3 regions of the Rhizobium etli CFN 42 genome follow, and region 2 is predicted to be linked to each of the others. Evidence: predicted binding sites of a transcription regulator. Region 2 holds the regulator's gene; each other region holds the start of a gene.
What was found. The regulator LexA, encoded in region 2, represses DNA repair genes until DNA is damaged. The targets are predictions, from matches to a motif close to TGTTCNNNNTGTGTTCNG.
Positions count from the first base shown of each region.

Region 1: RHE_RS14420 (ATP-dependent helicase) is a predicted target of LexA. The motif match lies at 4,736-4,753, and genes of this name have one in related genera.
Region 3: RHE_RS14695 (ribonuclease T2 family protein) is a predicted target of LexA. The motif match lies at 4,894-4,911, and genes of this name have one in related genera.

Region 1 covers NC_007761.1:2,937,771-2,944,777, reverse strand. The annotation lists gene RHE_RS14440 (hypothetical protein) at 1-158, shown strand, start outside; gene RHE_RS14435 (dihydrofolate reductase family protein) at 207-872, opposite strand; gene pncA (bifunctional nicotinamidase/pyrazinamidase) at 960-1,586, opposite strand; gene RHE_RS14425 (hypothetical protein) at 1,843-2,190, shown strand; gene RHE_RS14420 (ATP-dependent helicase) at 2,216-4,693, opposite strand; gene RHE_RS14415 (VOC family protein) at 4,927-5,403, shown strand; gene RHE_RS14410 (PrkA family serine protein kinase) at 5,808-7,007, shown strand, end outside.
Region 2 covers NC_007761.1:2,009,034-2,016,040, reverse strand. The annotation lists gene eno (phosphopyruvate hydratase) at 1-1,259, opposite strand, end outside; gene kdsA (3-deoxy-8-phosphooctulonate synthase) at 1,401-2,246, opposite strand; gene RHE_RS09850 (VOC family protein) at 2,243-3,139, opposite strand; gene lexA (transcriptional repressor LexA) at 3,336-4,055, shown strand; gene RHE_RS09840 (ComEC/Rec2 family competence protein) at 4,036-6,465, opposite strand; gene gltA (citrate synthase) at 6,755-7,007, shown strand, end outside.
Region 3 covers NC_007761.1:3,000,216-3,007,222, forward strand. The annotation lists gene metF (methylenetetrahydrofolate reductase [NAD(P)H]) at 297-1,199, opposite strand; gene RHE_RS14685 (ArsR/SmtB family transcription factor) at 1,201-2,226, opposite strand; gene ettA (energy-dependent translational throttle protein EttA) at 2,391-4,040, opposite strand; gene RHE_RS14695 (ribonuclease T2 family protein) at 4,139-4,879, opposite strand; gene RHE_RS14700 (alpha/beta fold hydrolase) at 5,103-6,032, shown strand; gene RHE_RS14705 (DMT family transporter) at 6,067-7,007, shown strand, end outside.

The DNA of each region.
Region 1 (7,007 bases), 930 kb from region 2:
AGATCACCGCTGCGGTCTCCTTGCGTGAAAGCTATGTTTGGCGGCTGTCTCTGACGCCTGAGGATATTTCGGCTTTCCAAAGCGCGACAGAGCTCATCAAACGCTTCGGCCCGGCTGTCGGAAGCGATGAGAGTTACGACGCTTATGTCTTGAAATAAGAAGCCAGACAGCAGCCTGGCCTTCGCTCTTTCACTCGTCCGCGCTTCTCAGCCCTCGCGCTTCATCCGCGCGCGGCGTGCGAGTTCGGCCTGCGAGGGCTCGGCCATCGCGAAGCTGCCGGGTTTGACCTCGCCGGCACGCTCGTAGACGCTCATGATGACGCTGGTCGTCGATACCGAGTTGGCGGTGAGCTTCAGCGCTTCCGGCTTGGTGCCATGGCCGAACAGACGCTTGCCGGGACCGAGGATCAATGGGAAGGTCAGGAGCCGGAGTTCGTCGATCAAGTCATGCGCCAGCAGGGTTTGCACGAGGCCGCTGCTGCCCTGCGTCAGGAGATCGGGGCCGTCCTCCCGCTTCAACCGAGCGATTTCGGCGGCGACATCGCCGCGCAGCGCAATGGTATTTTCCCAGGTGAACGGCTCTTTCGAGGTGGTCGCGACATATTTGGTCGCGGCGCTGAAGGCTTTGCCGATGGGATCGTCTTCGTCGACATAGGGCCAATGGGCGGCGAAGATCTCGTAGGTCTTGCGGCCAAGCAGCAGGGCGAACGGATCGGTGAAGATCCCATCCATGAACTGGCCCATCGTCTCGTCCCAGTAGTTGGCGGTCCAGCCGCCAAGGGTGAAGCCGCCGGTCGGGTCCTCCTCAGGCGCACCGGGCGCCTGCATTACGCCATCCAGGCTCACAAAGGCTGCGGTCACAAGCTTTCTCATCTATCGGCTCCCATGGTTGGCGTGTTCAGAGCCAAGGACGGATGGGCGTGAGCCGTTCCGACATCCCCGCGTTATTTTTAGCGTGAGTTAGCCGGCCAGAGCCTTGGCGCTGTCGATAATCGCGATGCCATGCGCCCGCATCTCGTCGATGGCGGCGGCGACGCCTTCGGGAGTGATGCCGCGGCTGGCGTCCTCGATGAAGCGCACCCGTATGCCCGGCATCATTTCCAGCGCATCGAGCGCGGAGAACTTGACGCAGTAATCGGTGGCGAGGCCGCAGACATCGAGATCGGTGACGCCCTGGTCTTCGAGGAAGTCGGAAAGGCCGGTCGAGGCATCCCGGTCATTATCGCGAAAGGCCGAATAGCTGTCGATCTTGGGATTCTCGCCCTTCTGCTGGATCAGGTCGATCTCTTCGGATTGGAGCGCGGGATGCAGTTCGGCATCGAGCGTGCCCTGGACGCAGTGGTCCGGCCACATCATCTGCGGCTTGCCAGAGAGTTCGCCCATCTCGAAGGGGACGGCGCCCGGATGGGCGGAGGCGAAACTGCCGTGGCCCGGCGGATGCCAGTCCTGGGAGGCGACGATCAGATCGTATTTGCCGCTGTCGATCAGCCTGTTTGCGACGGGAACGACCTTGTCGCCGTCCGGCACCGGCAGGTTTCCTCCCGGACAGAAGCCGTTCTGGATATCGACGAGCAGGAGCGCTTTCATCAAGGCCAATCCCTTCGCGTTATGGCAATGCAAATGCCAAGTGCACCGAATGCATCAACTAGTGAATTCCCCGGAGCCCGCATGCAAGCGTTAATTCTGTCACTGTTGCTAGCAGTCGCCGGAAAAGAATTCGTTAATTCAACCAATGCGATAGGTGCCGGTTGCGTCTGGCAAAGAGGCCGGCCTTGCCGGGCGGCCTTGCCGGCCGCCCCGATTTCTGCCTTTCTTGCCCGAGCAGCAAGCCGAGACGGAGACCATGTCCGAAGCCCAGACAGATGAAAAGATCGATGCAACCTTCCGCAACGGATCGTTAACGGCAACCGGAATCATCCTTGGTTTCTCGCTCAACTTCATCAGTCTGTGGGTTTCCAACCCGAATGACTGGAGCCGCGTCGATCTGCTGCCGATGTCATTCCTGACCGTCGGCATCGCCATTCAGGTGAAGGTGTTTGCCGATCTTTTGGCGCGAGATTCGCTGCTCGCTGTCAAATACGACCGGGCGCGCCGGCTGTTCCTGATCGGCTTGTCGATCGTTGCCATCGGAATGGGGATCGCCCTGCTGAACGACATCCTCGGGCTCAGCAGCATGCGGATGTTTGGGTGACTGTTCGCGCGGTGTCGTCGCGCGGTCAGACGCGCTCGACGAAACCGTCCAGCACCCGCTTCTGCCCCGCACGGTCGAAGTCGATCGTCAGCTTGTTGCCTTCGATGCCGGTAATGTTGCCATTGCCGAATTTCATGTGGAATACGCGATCGCCGAGGGTGAAGCGCGACGGCTGCGACGAGGTCGACTTCGCCACCAGCTCGCCGTCGATCGTGCGTCCCTTCGGGCCGCTTTCGCCATAGCCGATGCGTTCGACGGCGTGGCCGGAGCGGGTGCCCCAGTTGTCGCGCGTGGCGTCGGTCTTGTTGGCCTGGGCGCGTTTCCAACCGGGCGTGGAATAGGAGTTGGCAAAGGGTTCGGCCTTGTCGAAGCGGGACTGGCCGTAGCCGCCGCGGCCGTAACCGCCGTAGCTCTGCTCCATCTCGGCGACCTCGACATGGGTTTCCGGCAGCTCGTCAAGGAAACGCGAGGGCAGCGTCGATTGCCAGAGGCCGTGGATGCGGCGGTTGGAGACGAACCAGATGTGGCAGCGGCGCTTGGCGCGGGTGATGCCGACATAAGCCAGTCGTCGTTCTTCTTCCAGGCCGGCGCGGCCGCTTTCATCGAGTGAACGCTGGTGCGGGAACAGGCCTTCCTCCCAGCCGGGCAGGAAGACGGTATCAAATTCCAGGCCCTTGGCCGAATGCAGCGTCATGATCGAAACGGCGTCGAGGTTCTCGTTGGTCTCTGCATCCATGACCAGGGAGACGTGCTCGAGGAAGCCGCGCATCGACTCGAAGCTCTCCATCGAGCGGATCAGTTCCTTCAGGTTTTCGAGGCGGCCGGGCGCTTCGGCGCTCTTGTCGTTCTTCCACATGTCGGTATAGCCGGACTCTTCGAGGATCTGTTCGGCAAGTTCCGTATGCGGTGTGTTTTCAAGCAGTTCCTGCCACCGGCGGAAAGATTGAATCACGTCGAAGAGGGCTTTGCGCGCCTTCGGCTTCAGCTCGTCCGTTTCGATGATGTCGGCGGCCGCCGCCAGCATGGGGATGTCGCGGGCGCGGGCATAGTCATGCAGCGCACGCACCGTGGTATCGCCGAGGCCGCGCTTCGGCGTGTTGATGATGCGTTCGAAGGCGAGGTCGTCCGCCGGTTGTGCGATGAGCCGGAAATAGGCCATGGCATCGCGGATTTCGAGGCGCTCGTAGAAGCGCGGGCCGCCGATGACGCGGTAGTTGAGGCCAAGGGTGACGAAGCGATCTTCGAATTCGCGCATCTGGAAGGAGGCGCGTACGAGGATCGCCATGTCGTTCAGCAGATGCTTGCCCCGCTGGAGTTGCTCGATTTCCTCGCCGATGGCGCGGGCTTCCTCCTCCGAATCCCAGGAGGCGTGAACCTGCACCTTGACGTCATCCGGGTCGGTGCGATCGGTGAACAACGTTTTGCCCAAGCGGCCTTCGTTATGGGCGATCAGATGAGCGGCGGCGCCGAGGATATGTTCGGTCGAGCGGTAATTGCGCTCGAGCTTGATCACCTTGGCGCCAGGGAAATCCTTCTCGAAGCGAAGAATATTGTCGACCTCGGCACCGCGCCAGCCATAGATCGACTGGTCGTCGTCGCCGACGCAGCAGACATTCTGCGGCTCGCCCTTGCTGCGCTGGGCCAGCAGCCTCAGCCACATATATTGGGCCGTGTTGGTATCCTGATATTCGTCGACGAGGATATAACGGAAGCGGCCGTGATATTCCTTCAGGAGATCCGGATTCTTGCGGAAGATCGCGATCGGATGCATCAGCAGGTCGCCGAAATCACAGGCATTGAGCGTCGACAGGCGCGCCTGATAGGCGAAATAGAGATCGCGGCCGCGGCCATTGGCAAAGGCTCGGGCGTCGCCTTCGGGAATATCCGCCGGGCCGAGGCCCTTGTTTTTCCAGGTGTCGATCATCCCGGCGAACTGCTTGGCCGGCCAGCGTTTGTCGTCGAGGCCTTCGGCCTGGATCAGCTGCTTGATCAGGCGGACGACGTCATCGGTGTCGAGGATGGTGAAATCGGAACTGAGGCCGACGAGCTCGGCATGGCGGCGCAGCAGTTTGACGCCGATCGAATGGAAGGTGCCGAGCCAGGGCATGCCTTCGACGGCGCCGCCGACGAGCAGGGCGATGCGCTCCTTCATCTCGCGCGCGGCCTTGTTGGTAAAGGTGACGGCGAGGATCTGCGAAGGAAAGGCGCGGCCGGTATTGAGGATATGGGCGATGCGTGTCGTCAGTACGCGTGTCTTTCCGGTGCCGGCGCCTGCGAGCACGAGGACAGGACCTTCAAGTGTTTCGACTGCTTCGGTCTGCTCGGGATTGAGCCCCGCGAGATAATCCGGCCGCTTGCCGCCGTCGCGCGCCGCCATGGCGCGGGCGGCGATGCCGCCGCCAGCGCCGGGTCTTCCGGCTGCTGCGACGGGCGGCTGCGGCTTGCGCGCCACTTCGCCCGGCTCTTCGTCGAAGAAGGGAATATCGTCGAAACTATTGCTCATGGCGCGTAATGTAGTGATTCGGGAAGGAAAGACCAGAAAAGATGTTCTGCTTTCATTCCCGAATCACCGCTATTGCAGGGGTGCCGGGCGGCGAGGCCATCGCGGGTGCGGCTGCGATCGTCGTGCGGGTGCGCCAAAAAAAATCCGATTACAGCCTGTCGGAACGGACGCCGCCCAGACGTCCTCGAAGCATCGGACAGAAGTCCGGATACTCGTCAAGAAGGAGGCTGTCCATGCCGAGGGTCATTTCAAATCTCTGGTTCGCGGAGCAGGCGCGCGAAGCCGTCGAATTCTACGTGTCGATCATTCCCGATTCCAGGATCGGCCGCACCACCATACTTCCGGCGGAAACGCCGAGCGGCCCTCCCGGCAGCGTCGAGTTGATTGAGTTCACGCTTGGCGACCAGGCCTTCCTGGCGATGAAGGCCGGTCCGCTTGACAACTTCAATCATTCCTTTTCGATCGCGATCCTTCTGGAAAGTCAGGCGGAGATCGACCGGATATGGGATGCTTTCCTCGCCAATGGCGGCACGCCGGAGGCCTGCGGCTGGCTGAAGGACCGCTGGGGGCTTTCCTGGCAGATCGTGCCACGCGCTCTATCCGAGATGATCGCCGACGAAGATCGCGAGCGGGCAAGGCGCGTCACCGAAGTCATGCTCGGCATGGTCAAGATCGATGTGGCTGCGCTGGAGAAGGCGTTCAACCGGTAAAAGCGCCGGAAGCGTATGATCGAATTATACCGGGCGGATGGTGACGTTCGCCCGGTTCCATCCTGCGGGACCGCGATGGCTGCCCCGCTCTGAGGCCGGCTTGCTCTCACCGGCGGCCAATCGCCGATTTCCACGGCTCGAATCACGGGCGCCATTGCACACCTTTTTGACATTCATGTCACGTCGCTAAATGTGCTGATATCGCAATGCCCCTTCTCTCAACTACAATGAGAAACAGTTTCGCAGAGTAAAAAAAATACCGGTGCATGCACAATTTTGTGCATTGCCACAAACGGCCGGTCAGCGTCGAATATACCTACGAAACTATTGATTCTTAGGAACGCCGTGGCCATCTCGATGGTTATACGGCTTAGAGCCTACGGCATAACCTTAATGGAGGTCCCATGCTGAGTGAATCCGTATTCGATGCGTTCACACGCAGTTATGAAGCGCGCCGCGAAACCGACATGTCGGTTTCGGAATATCTCGATCTCTGCAAAACCGAGCCGATCGCCTATGCCAACGCGACCGAGCGTCTGCTCGCTGCGATAGGCGAACCGCAGATGGTGGACACCGCCAAGGACGCGCGCCTGGGCAGAATCTTCATGAACAGGACCATCCGGGTTTATCCCGCCTTTGCGGGCTTTCACGGCATGGAAGAGACAATCGAACGCATCGTCTCGTTCTTTCGGCATGCGGCGCAGGGGCTCGAGGAGCGCAAGCAGATTCTTTATCTGCTCGGTCCGGTAGGCGGCGGAAAGTCGTCGCTGGCGGAGCGGCTGAAGCAGTTGATGGAGGTTCATCCGATCTACGTTCTGAAGGCGGGTGACGAGATCAGCCCCGTGTTCGAAAGCCCGCTCAACCTCTTCGATCCGGAGACGATGGGCTCGCTGCTGCAGGAGCAGTACGGAATTCCGTTGCGGCGTCTGCACGGATTGATGAGCCCGTGGTGCTTGAAGCGACTCGACGATTTTGGAGGCGATATCTCCCGATTCCGCGTCGTCAGAATACAACCTTCGCGATTGCGCCAGATCGCAATTGCCAAGACCGAGCCTGGCGATGAGAATAATCAGGACATCTCCTCGCTGGTCGGCAAGGTCGACATCCGCAAGCTGGAAACCTACTCCCAGAACGATCCCGATGCCTACAGCTATTCCGGCGGGCTCAATCGCGCCAACCAGGGCATTCTCGAATTCGTCGAGATGTTCAAGGCGCCGATCAAGATGCTGCATCCGTTGCTGACGGCAACGCAGGAGGGCAACTATATCGGTTCCGAAAATATCGGCGCCATACCTTTCTCCGGCATCGTCCTTGCGCATTCGAACGAGGCGGAGTGGCAGACCTTTAAGGCCAACAAAAACAACGAGGCCTTCATCGACCGTATCTGCGTGATCAAGGTGCCCTATTGCCTTCGGGTGACGGAGGAACAGAGGATCTACGAAAAGCTGATCGAGGGATCGGAACTCGTGGACGCACCATGCGCACCGGCAACGCTTGAAATGCTGGCGCGTTTTTCCGTCCTTTCGCGCCTGCGCAAGCATGAGAACTCGACCTTCTTCTCGAAGATGCGCACCTATGACGGCGAAAGCCTGAAGGAAAGCGAT
Region 2 (7,007 bases):
GAGCGGCCGGCATACTGTGCCTGGGGCCCGAGGCCTTCCTCGATGCGGATCAGCTGGTTGTACTTGGCGAGGCGGTCGGAACGCGACAGCGAACCGGTCTTGATCTGGCCGCAGTTGGTGGCAACCGCGAGATCGGCGATGGTCGAATCCTCGGTCTCGCCGGAACGGTGGGACATGACCGCGGTGTAGGCCGCCTTGTGCGCCGTATTGACCGCATCGAGCGTTTCCGTCAGCGAACCGATCTGGTTGACCTTGACGAGGATTGAGTTGGCGACACCCATGCGGATGCCGTCGCGAAGACGGGCGGAGTTGGTGACGAAGAGATCGTCGCCGACGAGCTGGATCTTCTTGCCGGCCAGATCGGTCAGCGCCTTCCAGCCGTCCCAGTCGTCTTCGGCCATGCCGTCCTCGATCGAGATGATCGGGTACTTGGCGGCGAGTTCGGCCAGATATTCGGCCATGGCGCCCGATTCGAGCGTGCGGCCTTCGCCTTCGAGGACGTATTTGCCGTCCTTGAAGAATTCCGTCGAGGCGCAGTCGAGGCCGAGGTAGATGTCCTCACCCGGCTTGTAGCCGGCTTTCTCGACCGACTTGACGATGAAGTCGAGGGCTTCCGAAGCGCTCTTCAGGCCCGGTGCGAAACCACCTTCGTCGCCGACGTTGGTGTTGTGGCCCTGTGCTGCAAGTTCCTTGCGCAGCGTATGGAAAACTTCCGAACCCATGCGCACGGCTTCGGCGATCGTATCAGCGCCGACCGGCAGGATCATGAATTCCTGGAAGTCGATGGGATTGTCGGCATGAGCGCCGCCATTGATGATGTTCATCATCGGCACCGGCAGCAGGCTGGCGGAAGCGCCGCCGACATAACGGTAGAGCGGCAGGCCGGAGGCCTGGGCGGCCGCCTTGGCGACGGCGAGCGACACGCCGAGGATAGCGTTGGCGCCGAGACGCGACTTGTTCGGCGTGCCGTCCAGCTCGATCATGATGTTGTCGATCTGGATCTGGTTTTCCGCGTCGATGCCGCCGATCGCGTCAAAGATCTCGGTGTTGGCGGCCTCGACGGCCTTTTCGACGCCCTTGCCGAGATAGCGCTTGCCGCCGTCGCGGAGCTCGACCGCCTCATGCGCGCCCGTCGACGCGCCCGAGGGAACGGCCGCGCGGCCCATGCTGCCGTCTTCGAGATAGACGTCGACTTCGACGGTGGGGTTGCCACGGCTATCGAGGATCTCGCGGGCGATGATATCGGTGATTGCAGTCATGGATTCTTCCTGCTCGGTGGGTGATCAAACGTTCGAAGCCTGTCATAATCGAAGGCGTGTAAATTACAATGCCGCAATTATCAGCCTTCGAATCGGCGTTCCCAAGTGGCCTAGACCACGATCATGTCATCCTGTTGAAGGTCAGGCCTTGGCGACCGCATCAAACGCAAGCAATTTCTCAAGCAGCCGCGGCATGTCCTTGAGATAGACCATGTTCGGGCCGTCGGACGGTGCGTTGTCAGGGTCCTGGTGTGTTTCGAGGAAGACGCCGGCAATACCAGTCGCCACTGCTGCGCGTGCCAGCGTCTCGACGAATTCGCGCTGACCGCCCGAGGATTCGCCCTGCCCGCCTGGCTGGGCGACGGAGTGGGTCGCATCGAAAATGACGGGCGCGCCCATCGCCGTCATGATCGGCAGCGAGCGCATGTCGGAAACCAGCGTATTGTAGCCGAAGGAGGCGCCGCGCTCGCACAGCAGCACGTTCGGATTGCCGCTGGCATTAAGCTTCTTCAGGACGTTCTTCATATCCCAGGGGGCGAGGAACTGGCCTTTCTTGACGTTGACGACGCGGCCGGTGCGGGCGGCGGCGATCAGAAGATCGGTCTGGCGGCAGAGGAAGGCGGGGATCTGCAGAACGTCGATCACCTCCGCCACCTCGGCGCATTGCTCGGCGGTGTGGACGTCGGTCAGGACGGGAAAGCCGAATTCCTTCTTCAGGTCGGCGAAGACCTCCATGCCCTTTTCAAGCCCGATGCCGCGCTCGGCCGAGAGCGAGGTGCGGTTCGCCTTGTCGAATGAACTCTTATAAACGAGGCCGACGCCGAGCTTTGCGCAGAGCTCCTTCAGTGTGCCGGCGACCATGAAGGCGTGATCGCGGCTCTCCATCTGGCAGGGGCCGGCGATCAACGACAGGCGGCCTGCATTGGAAAAGGTGACCTGGCCTTCGCCTTCGCCAATCTTGACCTCGGAATTGGTATCAGTGCTCATCGTGGTTCCTCGAAGGCAAAAAGCACGCCCTGCCCGGGCGTGGGCTTCACCAGAATGCGGTTGTTCTTGCGTGTGTATGTCACCCCGTTAGCAGCCAAATGCGCTTCTGTCACGGCAAGATCGGCGACGCTGAAAAGGATTGCCTGACCGCGCAGGCCACGATCGGCGGCGGAAACGACAAGCTCGAAATAAGCCTCCAGCCCTTCCGGTGTCATCAGGCTGATCTTGGCATTCGAGGCGGCGATCTTGATGCCGAAACCGGTTTTCTCCACCGCCGTTTGCCCGACCGCAAGACCAACGAAGGCGGCAAATGCCGCCGGGTCCGGCGTACAAACCGCGATTTCGGCAATGCCGGTCACGCCATTGGCATGTGTCTCCAGCGTGCCGCGATCGGCGGGGAAGGCATTGATGCGCTGACAGGTAAAGAGAAAGAAGTCGGGAGCGCGCAGATCGCCTGAAAAGGCCAGTTTGAAGCTGCCGACGCTTTCCGAACCGTCGGGCATCCGCAGCGGCCGGCTGAACTGCAACATCTCGCCGGCACTCGCTCCGTTGCCGACGAATCGCCGATGATCCAGGCCGGCATCCTCGGTGAGAAAGGCCAGCGCCGAAAGTCCCTCCTCGCCGCAGCGGAAGCGGAAGGCGCGATTGCGGGCGATGAAGACGTTGCCCTGGCGGGCCGCTGCCTCGCTCTCCTCGACGCTCGCCACACCAAGCGGCTCGATATACGTCTTGTCTGCGAAGAAGACGCAGGCATTCTCCGTTCCGAAGGGATGACGCGCATCGGCGGCGACGGTGAAGCCGAGTTTGCCGAGCCTTTCGCGCGCCAGCTCGATATCGACGACCGGAAGTACCACGTGATCCAGCGGATGCGGCTTAGCGGAATGTGCGATCATGATATCCCTCCTGACACGCCAAGAGATGTGCGACAGCACTCCCCTCAATGCAAGACGTGTGTGCCAATCCGGCCAATGAAAATAAGAATCTCGACGAGTTGGCGCGAAGTTTTACGGAAATTTAGCTACTTGCGGAACACATATGGAACAGATAGTGTCTGTTCTGGATTTGTTTCAATCACGGGGTCTGACGTCGATGCTCACGCGCAAACAACAGGAGCTTCTCCTTTTCATCCATGAGCGCATGAAAGAATCCGGCGTTCCTCCTTCTTTCGACGAAATGAAGGACGCCCTGGATCTAGCCTCGAAATCCGGAATCCACCGGCTGATCACGGCGCTGGAGGAACGCGGCTTCATTCGCCGCCTACCGAACCGCGCCCGGGCGCTCGAGGTGATCAAGCTTCCGGAGGCCTATAATCCCAGCCTTCAACCGCGTCGCGGTTTTTCGCCGAGCGTCATCGAGGGCAGCCTTGGCAAGCCCCAGCCGGTCGCCGCCCCCGCTGCGCCAAAGCCGGTCGCCGACAATGGCAACTCCATCTCCGTGCCGGTCATGGGACGTATCGCCGCCGGCGTTCCGATCTCGGCGATCCAGAACAACACGCACGACATCGTCGTTCCCGCAGATATGCTTGGCTCCGGTGAGCACTATGCGCTGGAGGTCAAGGGCGATTCGATGATCGACGCAGGCATCTTCGACGGCGACACCGTGATCATCCGCAACGGCAGCACCGCCAGTCCCGGCGATATCGTCGTTGCCCTCGTCGATGACGAGGAAGCAACGCTGAAGCGTTTCCGCCGCAAGGGTGCCTCGATCGCGCTCGAGGCCGCCAATCCGGCCTACGAGACCCGCATTTTCGGGCCCGACCGCGTCAAGGTGCAGGGTAAGCTCGTCGGCCTCATCCGCCGCTATCACTGACGCTGGACGGGCCGGAATCGATGAAACGGTCGTTGCGCCAATCATAGGCGCGATGGCGCTTCCATGGTCGCGACAAAGCATCGAAGGCGGTGGTGACCTCCAGGCCACTGTCGGCGAAACGCAATTCGAGCGAACCGGTCCTGCGCAGCGTCTCGCCGGTAAACAGCGCCGCACCCGAGCGGCAGCTGGCGAAGCGCAGGCGCACCGACGTCACGACGATATCGCCGGCATCGCAGGCCGGGCCGAGATAGGCGGCATTCTCGATGACGGTGACGACGTGACCATTTGCAAGCCTCGCTGTGCACCAGGCTTTCTTTACGCAGGAAAAACGCTCCGCCTCACCCTCCGCTGCGGCCGTCCGGATGGCGATCCTCGCTTCGTTCTGCTGCTCGCGGGAAAGCCTGAGGCGCCTGTCTTTTTCCTCCGGGACTGCAGGACCATCCAACATTTTCGGCGGATGGTGCGTCGGCAGAACCAGCGCTCTCTGCCACTGGCTGAAGATGAAGTCCGATGGCCTTTCACGGTTGGAGGCGAGCGCGGCCGTGGCGACGACTGCGACGAGAGCGCCATCTTCCGAAATCACCAGATGGGGTGGCCGGGATGCCGGTAGAACCAAGACGGTAACCGTCGAGACGGCGATAAGGGCGGTCCCCACGTGGCGCAGGCGCGTCCGCAGTAGGCTCATCAGCAGGAAACCTGCCACGGCCACCGAGAAGTACCAGCCGGGCAAACGACCGATGTCGATATTCCCGCCCCAGCCGGATATCGTCTTTGCCACCGCGATCACCAGATCGAGGCCGAATCCGACCACCTTCCAGGGTAAGGTATCCAGGCCGAAAGGCATGAGCAGCATCGCTAACAGCCCGGCCGGCATGACTATGAAGGAGATGATCGGCATGGTTGCGAGGTTTGCGGGGAGCCCATAGGCCGTCAGCCGATGAAAATGCTCGATCGAAAACAGCGCCGTCGAAAAGCCCCCGATGAGCGAGGTCAGGAAAACGCCGCCGAAGAAACGCACGACGGCAACAACTGGGCGCAGGGCCGGCATTTTCAGCAAGGCGTTTTGGCGAACGGGCCGGTCCTTCCACAGCTGATAAACCGATACCAGTGCCAAGGTCGCGGCAAAGGACATTTGAAAGCTCGGGCCCAGGACTTCGGAGGGCGAAATTGCGATGATAACAAGGGCGGAAAGAGCGACATTGCGCAGACTGATCGACGGCCGGTCGAAGAAGACGGCAACCAGCATGATGGCCATCATGATGAAGGCGCGTTCTGCCGAGACGGCGAAACCCGAGATTAGGAAATAGGCCGAGACGGCGATGAGCGCGCCGGCGGCGGCGAACTTCTTGGTCGGATGTGCCTGGGCGACGCCGGGAAAGAGGCTGAGCAGCATCCGGAAGCCGACGAAGAAGATGCCGGCCGACAGTGCCATGTTGAGACCTGATATAGCGATGATGTGGGCAAGGCCCGACTGACGCAGCGCCTCTGTCGTCTCATTTGAAATGGCGCGCCGCTCGTCCGTCACGAGAGCGGCGGCAAAAGCGCCCGTGTCGCCGGGCAGGATCGAGCGTATGCGATCGCCGATGCCGCTGCGTAGCCGATAGAGCCGTTCGAGCAGAGCATCGGAAGTCCATCTCGCCCCCGGCGGCTCCACCTGCGGATCGAGCTTCGTCGGCGCGCCGTAGAAGAAGCCGTTCGCACCAATGCCATCGAAATAGGCACCGAAGGAAAAATCGTTAAGCGCGGGCAGCGCCGGGCCCGCCGGCGGTGTCAGCCGTGCCCTGCCGGTGATGATGTCACCGATCTCGAAAGGCGCATCGGCGCCGCGGGCGATCACGGTTATACGCCTCGGCGGCCGCTTAACCTCCGGCTCCGCAGTGCCGGCGACGGCAAGAATATAGCGCCACCGCCCGCGGTCGTCGCCTTCACGCCGCTCGACGCGGCCGGTCACCGTCGTCGTCACCGATGAATCGAGTATGACAGTCGACGCCCGCCAACTCTCGAACTGCGAGCAGAGCATGCCGCTTACTACAAGCGCAAGCGCCAGAAGCGTTATCTGCAAAACCGGCCGGCCGCTGCAGGCGACGAGGACCGCAACCGTCAACGCCGACAGGCCGAGCAGCAATGGGCCGACCGGGATATCGGTCGCCGCCAGAAACCAAAGGGCCGAGCCGGCGCCGAGGAGAACCGGCGAGAACAAGAGCAGGCGGCCATAGTCCACCTCCTCGCTCAGCATTCGGGCGCCGGCACGCGATACTTGTAAGATGGCGGACGTTAGCCGGTGTCGCAAATGGACCGAGGACTGCGTCGTTACCAGCCGCTTCCCCGCTGCAGGCGCAAGAGAAGGCGCGGGATCGGCAAGGCCGACGCCCGCTTGCGGCCGCAATTCGGCTGTCGTTGTTTCCTGCATGCGCCGCCCAAGATCACCCCGCCATGCCCCAGAATGCAACCTTCGAGTAAATCCGGCAAGAATAATCGCTTGAAATATGAGGGAAAATCGCGAGCGGCAAAAGACCAGTCGAATCATCGGCTTCCGCTATGCGTGCGGCTCATCGCTGCAGTGCCTAAAAGGTGATGCCGCAATGCACAAAATGGCGTCACGGTAACTTGGCATTAGCCTCGCGATCATATAGCTATCGCAAAGGACGCTTAACCCCTATGGCGCTTTTGTGGCGCCACCGACATTTCGGAGGATCAGCATGACGGATCAAAGCGCAACAATAAAAATCGGTGACAAATCGGTCGACCTCGCCGTCAAAAGCGGCACGATCGGCCCGAGCGTCATCGATATCGGTGCTCTCTACAAGAACACCGCCTCCTTCACCTACGATCCGGGCTTCACTTCGACCGCATCCTGTGAATCGAAAATCACCTATATCGACGGCGACGAAGGTGTGCTGCTGCACCGCGGTTATCCGATCGAGCAGCTCGCCGAACATGGCGATTTCCTTG
Region 3 (7,007 bases), 990 kb from region 2:
GGGATTCGACTTATCCACCGGCCGCTTCGGCAGCGCAGCATAGAATCCGCTTTTCAACCGACATATTTCAGACATAATATCGGCCGGTTAACGCGAGGAGACAGACATGGGACTCACGCAATCCTTGAATGTTCTGTTGGTCAGTGCAGCGTTTGCTTTCGTCCTGTCCATGCTCTTTATTTGAGCTGACGGGCCGGTAATGCTGATAGTGCCTAAACTCCCCTGATCAATCCGCCAACGAAAAAGCGCATGTCCCGCCCGACATGCGCTTTTTCACTTTTGAACGTCTGGAAGAATCAAGCGGCGGCGCCCGCGCTCTTTGACGCCCGGCGGGAGTAGCCGAGATTGTCGAGCACCGCAGAAACCAGCGGCGCGCGGTTCATCGTATAGAGATGGAAATCACCGATGCCGCGCCGGACGAGATCCTCGATCTGCTCGGCAGCAACTTCGGCCGCGACCTTTGCCCGATCCTCGGGCTTGTCGTCGAAGCCCGCGAAACGCTCATCGAGGAAGGCCGGGATGACCGCGCCACAGGCGCCGGCGAAACGCTTCAGCTGCGTCAGGTTCTGGATCGGCATGATGCCGGGCACGATCGGAATCGAGATGCCGGCGGCGCGCACCCGCTCCAGGTAGCGCTCGAAATTGTCGTTGTCGAAGAAGAACTGCGTCAGCGCCCGGTCGGCGCCATTATCGGCCTTGCGCTTCAGCATCTCGATATCGGCGGCCGTATCACGGCTTTCCGGGTGTTTTTCCGGATAGGCGGAGACCGAAATCTCGAAATCACCGACCGACTTGAGGCCGGCCACCAGTTCCGCGGCATTGGCGTAACCGCCGGGATGCGGCTGATAGGGTGCACCGACGCCGCCAGGCGCATCACCGCGCAACGCCACGAAATGCTTTACGCCGACCTTACGAAACGTATCGATCATTTGATGCGTTTCCTCCTTCGTCGCACCGACGCAGGTCAGGTGCGAGGCGGTGGCAAGCGGCGTCTGCGACAGGAAGCGCGTCACCGCCGACAGCGTCGGCGCCTTGGTGGTGCCGCCGGCGCCATAGGTCACCGACACGAAATCGGGATCCCAGTCCTGCAGCTTAGCAACGGTATCCCAGAGCTGCCCTTCCATTTCTTCCGATTTCGGCGGAAAGAATTCGAAGGAGATCCCGAAGTTGCGTCCGCGTCCTTCGTTTTTCAAAGCCATGTCATACTCTCCCGGCAAATGTAGGTTCGGCGCCTTCGCTCGTCTGCGAAGCCATGGGGCGCCTCGGGTCACGCGCGAGCCAGACGGTGACCGTCAGCCCCTGCCCGCTCTGCTGACCCGGATGAAGATCGACGACCTGCTCGACGTCGAGCCCGGCCTTGCGCAACCAGTCGGACATTGCCTGGTGCGAAAAGCCGAGACGGACATGCGCATGCTCGTCGCGGAGATATTCGAGCGTGTGCGGCGCGAGGTCGATGACCACGAGCCGTCCGCCCGGCCGCAGCATGCGCGCCGCTTCCGCGATCGCAATCTCCGGCTGGTCGAAGAAATGCAGCACCTGATGAATCGTCACCAGGTCGAAATCCTGCCCCTCGAACGGAAGGTTCAGGATATCGGCGTGGCGCACCGTCGCCTTGGTGATGCGGGACTTGTCGAGGTTGGCGCGCGCCACGCTCAGCATGTCGCGGCTGGCATCGACACCGACAGCGCGGCGGTAGAGCCCGGCCAGGAGTTCGAGGATGCGGCCGGTGCCGGTGCCGAGATCGAGCAGCGAATCGATCGGCTGGTTGCCGAGCAGTCGGATGACGGCGGCGTCGACCTCCTCGTCGGCCGCATGCAGGCGGCGAAGCTCGTCCCATTCTGCCGCATTGCGGCTGAAATAGGCCTGTGCCCGCTCGGCCCGTTGGCGTTTGACCGCCGCCAGCCGTTCGCCGTCACGAAGCACAGTCGCATCGTTTTCGGAGACATGTTTCAGCAAGGCCCGCACGAGCATTGCCGCCTTGCCGTCCTGCTTGAGGCGGAAATAGGCCCAGGCGCCTTCCTGGTAGCGCTCTATCAGCTCGGCCTCGCCAAGCAGCTTCAGGTGGCGGGAGATGCGGGGCTGAGATTGACCGAGAATTTCGGTAAGATCGGTGACCGTCAGGTCGCCGGCGTCGAGAAGCGCCAGGAGACGCAGCCGCGTCGGCTCGCCAGCCGCCTTCAAGACGTCCACCAACCCATCCAGTCCCAGCTTCAAAGGTTCGCTCATCATTGGCCCAATCAACATATAAAGATATCTTTATGTGATTTAAAAAGCGGTGGCAAGCGACAATTCGCACTGTTCGCGAAATTGCCTGCGCAAATTGCGACAGGGTCTGACATGAAAAAGCCCCGGTCGAACCGGGGCTTTCGGAAGCAGAAATGAATCAGGGATCAGCGTGTCAGGCGCTTGTGGGCCTGGCTGCCCGGGTTGAGCGCATCCGGGCCGAGGCGGCGGATCTTGTCCTGCTCGTAATCCTCGAAATTGCCTTCGAACCATTCGACATGGCCCTCGCCTTCGAAAGCGAGGATATGCGTGGCCAGACGGTCGAGGAACATGCGGTCGTGGCTGATGATGATGGCGCAGCCGGCGAAATTCTCAAGCGCGTTTTCGAGAGCGCCGAGCGTTTCCGTATCGAGGTCGTTGGTCGGTTCGTCGAGCAGCAGAACGTTGCCACCGGCCTTCAGCATCTTGGCGAGGTGCACACGGTTGCGCTGACCACCCGAGAGATTGCCGACCTTCTGCTGCTGGTCGCCGCCCTTAAAGTTGAAGGCGCCGCAATAGGCACGCGAGTTCATGTCGAACTTGCCGAGCTTGATGATTTCGGCGCCGCCGGAGATTTCCTCCCAGACCGTCTTGTCGGCGGCCAGCGCGTCGCGGCTCTGGTCGACATAACCGAGATGCACGGTCTCGCCGATGCGGATCGAGCCGCTATCCGGCTTTTCCTGGCCGGTGATCATCTTGAACAGGGTCGTCTTGCCGGCGCCGTTCGGACCGATGATGCCGACGATGCCGCCCGGCGGCAGCTTGATCGACAGGTCGTTGATCAGCGTGCGGCCCTCGAAGCCTTTGGTGATGCCTTCCAACTCGATGACTACCTGGCCGAGCCGTTCGCTCACCGGGATGATGATCTGCGCGTCGCCGGGACGCTGCTTCTCGGCCGCCTCCACCAACTGCTCGTAGGATTTGATACGCGCCTTCGACTTGGCCTGGCGAGCCTTCGGGCTGGAAGCAATCCATTCCTGCTCGCGGCTGATCGCCTTCTGGCGTGATGCCTCTTCGCGGTTTTCCTGCAACATGCGCTTGGCCTTGGCCTGCAGATAGGCGGAGTAGTTGCCTTCGTAAGGGATGCCGCGGCCGCGATCGAGTTCGAGGATCCAGCCGGTGACGTTGTCCAGGAAGTAGCGGTCGTGAGTAATCATCATCACGGCGCCGGGATAGTCGCGCAGATGCTTTTCGAGCCAGGCGATGGTTTCGGCATCCAGATGGTTGGTCGGCTCGTCGAGCAGCAGCAGATCGGGCTGCGAGAGCAGCAGGCGGCAGAGTGCGATGCGGCGGCGCTCACCACCGGAAAGGCTGGTGACCTCGGCATCGCGCGGCGGGCAGCGCAGGGCTTCCATCGCCATCTCGACCTGGCTTTCCAGATCCCAGAGGTTCTGGCTGTCGATGATATCCTGGAGCTTCGCCCCCTCCTCCGCGGTCTCGTCGGAATAGTTCATCATCAATTCGTTGTAACGATCGACGATCGCCGTCTTCGCGGCAACACCTTCCATGACGTTCTCGAAAACCGTTTTGGTGGGGTCGAGTTTCGGCTCCTGCTCGAGATAGCCGACCGTGGCCCCCTCGGCCAGCCAGGCTTCGCCGGTATACTCCTTGTCCTGGCCGGCGATGATGCGCAGCACAGTGGATTTACCGGCGCCGTTCGGTCCGAGGATGCCGATCTTGGCATCCGGGTAGAAGGAAAGGTGGATGTTCTCCAGGATCTTCTTGTTGCCATAGGCCTTGTTGAGGCCGGACATGTGATAGATGAATTGACGTGCCATGCTGCGCTGCTCCGGGCGGGAAACTTCGTTTCGTGCCGCTATGTAGGCGAAACAGCGCCTGTGGGCAACGCCGAAACCCGGTTTACGCCGGATTCCGGTCAGAAGCCCGCCGCATCGACAACGCCCTCGTCACAGCCGAACGAGGTTTTTCCCGCCCCCTGGATCAGATCGCCAAGGCCCGCGCTTTTTGCCGATGCCGCTCCCGCATCGGCAGACAGGCCGATCGTCAACTCGCTGATCACCCTGACATTGCCGGCTCGCCGGCAGCTCATTTTGACGCGCTCGCCCGCGCCCGGTCCGAAGCTTTTGTCGAAAGCCGCCTTGATCGCATCGGACTTGACCGTCTTGCCGATATTGGCGGCGAAGAGGTCGCGCACAGCCGATGCGTTCAGCGCACCCACGAGATGGACGCCGACGGCGAAATAGTCTTCCGCGCTCATTTTCGTGCAGGTGCCATGCTTTGTCCATTCGTGCCGCTCGAGGCCGGACTGCGTGCCGGGCATCGCCTTTGCAAGCGACGCCTGCGTCTCGGCCGATAGCGCGACCGCCGGCAATGTATCCCATTTGCCGTCCTTGTCGGCAGCCTTCTGGTCGTCGCTCACGCCGCAATAATCTTGGCGCATCGGCCAGAGGCCGTGCAGCGAGAAATTCGTGGCGTCATGGCGTTCCCCGGTCTGGCTTGCGCATTCAGCCTTCTTCTGGTTCGTCTGGCAAAAGGCGGGCTGCCAGCTCGCCGCAAGAATGAAACGGGTGCGTCCGTCGGCCTCCTGGGCCATGGCGGCGCCAGCAAGGGCCATCGATACGGCAAACGTCAAGGTACGCAACTGCATGCTGCTCATTTCAACCCCCATGTAAGAACAATGCAGGAACAGAAAAGCACAAAGCGTAAACAGCAGCAACCCTGAATCGCAACAATCCTGTATTTTGTTATTGATTGCATCAAACCCTTTAAGGCCACGCAAGGACGGTCTATCACTTTGAGTTGAAGCATGATCTCAATTCGATTTCGCTTTAAGAAATTATGCGGTAGCGATCTGCTCTGCTGCGGCTGGGAGGATCCGAATGTATTCCGAAACGCAATGGCTCTTTGTGGCCGGAGCATCGCTGGCCTATCACCACGCCGAGGCGACCGGCCCCGCCTGCGGGATTCTGTTGATATCGCATGGCCTGGCGGAGCACTCGAAACGGTATCGCCGCTTTGCCGAGACGATGGCGGCGCGCGGCTATCACGTCTATGCCCATGATCACCGAGGCCATGGTGAGACGACGGCGCCCGACGCCCCGATCGGCCGCTTCGCGCAGCGCGATGGCGTCGAACGGGTGATCGGCGACATCGTTGCCATGCGCGCTCACGCGGCCTCGCGCCATCCCGACCTGAAGGTCATCCTCTTCGGCCATTCGATGGGCGGTCTCATCGCGCTCAACGCCGCCGTCACCGCTCCGGCCGACTTCGACGCAGTCGCCGTCTGGAATTCTAATTTCGCCGTCGGTCTTGCCGGCCGCGCCGCCCAGGCGATCCTTTTCGCCGAACGCATGCTGAAAGGATCGGACGTGCCGAGCGGCCTCCTGCCGAAACTCACTTTCGCCGCCTGGGGCCGGTCCATTTCCAACCGCCGCACGGAGTTCGACTGGCTGTCGCATATGCCCGGCGAAGTCGACAGATATGTCGCCGACCCTCTTTGCGGCTTCGACGCCTCGGTTTCACTCTGGCTCGATGTCTTCGAACTGACCTTTCGCGCACTGCAAAAGGTCCATCTCGACCGGCTGCGGCGCGACCTGCCGATCCATCTGGTCGGCGGCGCGCAAGATCCGGCGACCGAGCGTGGAAAAGCCGTGCTCTGGCTGTCAAACCATTTGAAACGCCAGGGTTTCTCCCGTATCAGCACTGAGATATATCAGGACATGCGGCACGAAACGCTGAATGAGACCCGCGCAGAGGCGGCCATTGCCGCCTTCGCGGACTGGTGTGACGGCGCGGTCGGCAAGCGCTGAACGGCCCAAATCCCCGGATGACGAGAATCCCACCATGAGCAGCGCCTCCACCCGGTCCGTTTCATCCCCCTCCGACGTGACGATGGGGCTTGCGCTGATGTTCCTTTCGGTGATGTTCTCGCCGCTCATCGACATCTTCGCCAAGCTTGCCGTCGTCACCGTGCCCTCCGCCGAGGTCACCGCCGGCCGCTTCGTCGTGCAAGCGCTCTGTATGCTGCCGATTGTGTTATGGCGGCGCAGCTTTGCCGATTTCTCCTGGCGCCAGAGCCTGTTCCATGCCATCCGCGGCCTGATCATCACTATCTCGATGATTTCCTTCGTCACCACGCTGAAATACATGGTGGTCGCCGACGCGATCGCGATCTTCTTCGTCGAGCCGATCATCGTGACGATCCTCGGCGGCATTTTTCTGAAGGAGACGATCGGCTGGCGGCGCTACACCGCCTGCGGCGTCGGCTTCTTCGGAGCGTTGCTGATCATCCAGCCGAGTTTCAACGAAGTCGGCTACGTCGCGCTCCTGCCCGTCCTCACCGCGCTCTGCATCGCCATTTTCGTGCTGATGACCCGCGTCCTGTCGCACAAGGAAGATCCCTGGGCAATGCAGTTTCAAATGGGCATCTGGGGCCTGATCTTCTGCGCCGTCCTGCTTTTTGCCGGTGATGGCAGCGGCTCCGATATCTTCGATCCCGTCATGCCCGCAGGCAGCGCCTGGTTCTATGTCGCCGGCGTCGGTGCCATGGCCGCGATAGCGGGCATCTTCGGCGTCTACGCCTATCGCGCCGCACCGGCTTCGACGCTGGCGCCGCTGCAATATTTCGAAATCGTCTCGGCGACGATCTTCGCCTGGCTTGTTTTCGGCGATTTTCCGGATGCGATCAAATGGCTCGGCATCATGATCATCATCGCCTCCGGGATCTACATCCTTTGGCGCGAGCGCCGCTTTGCTTCCAAACCCGTATCCGATACATCTGAGGT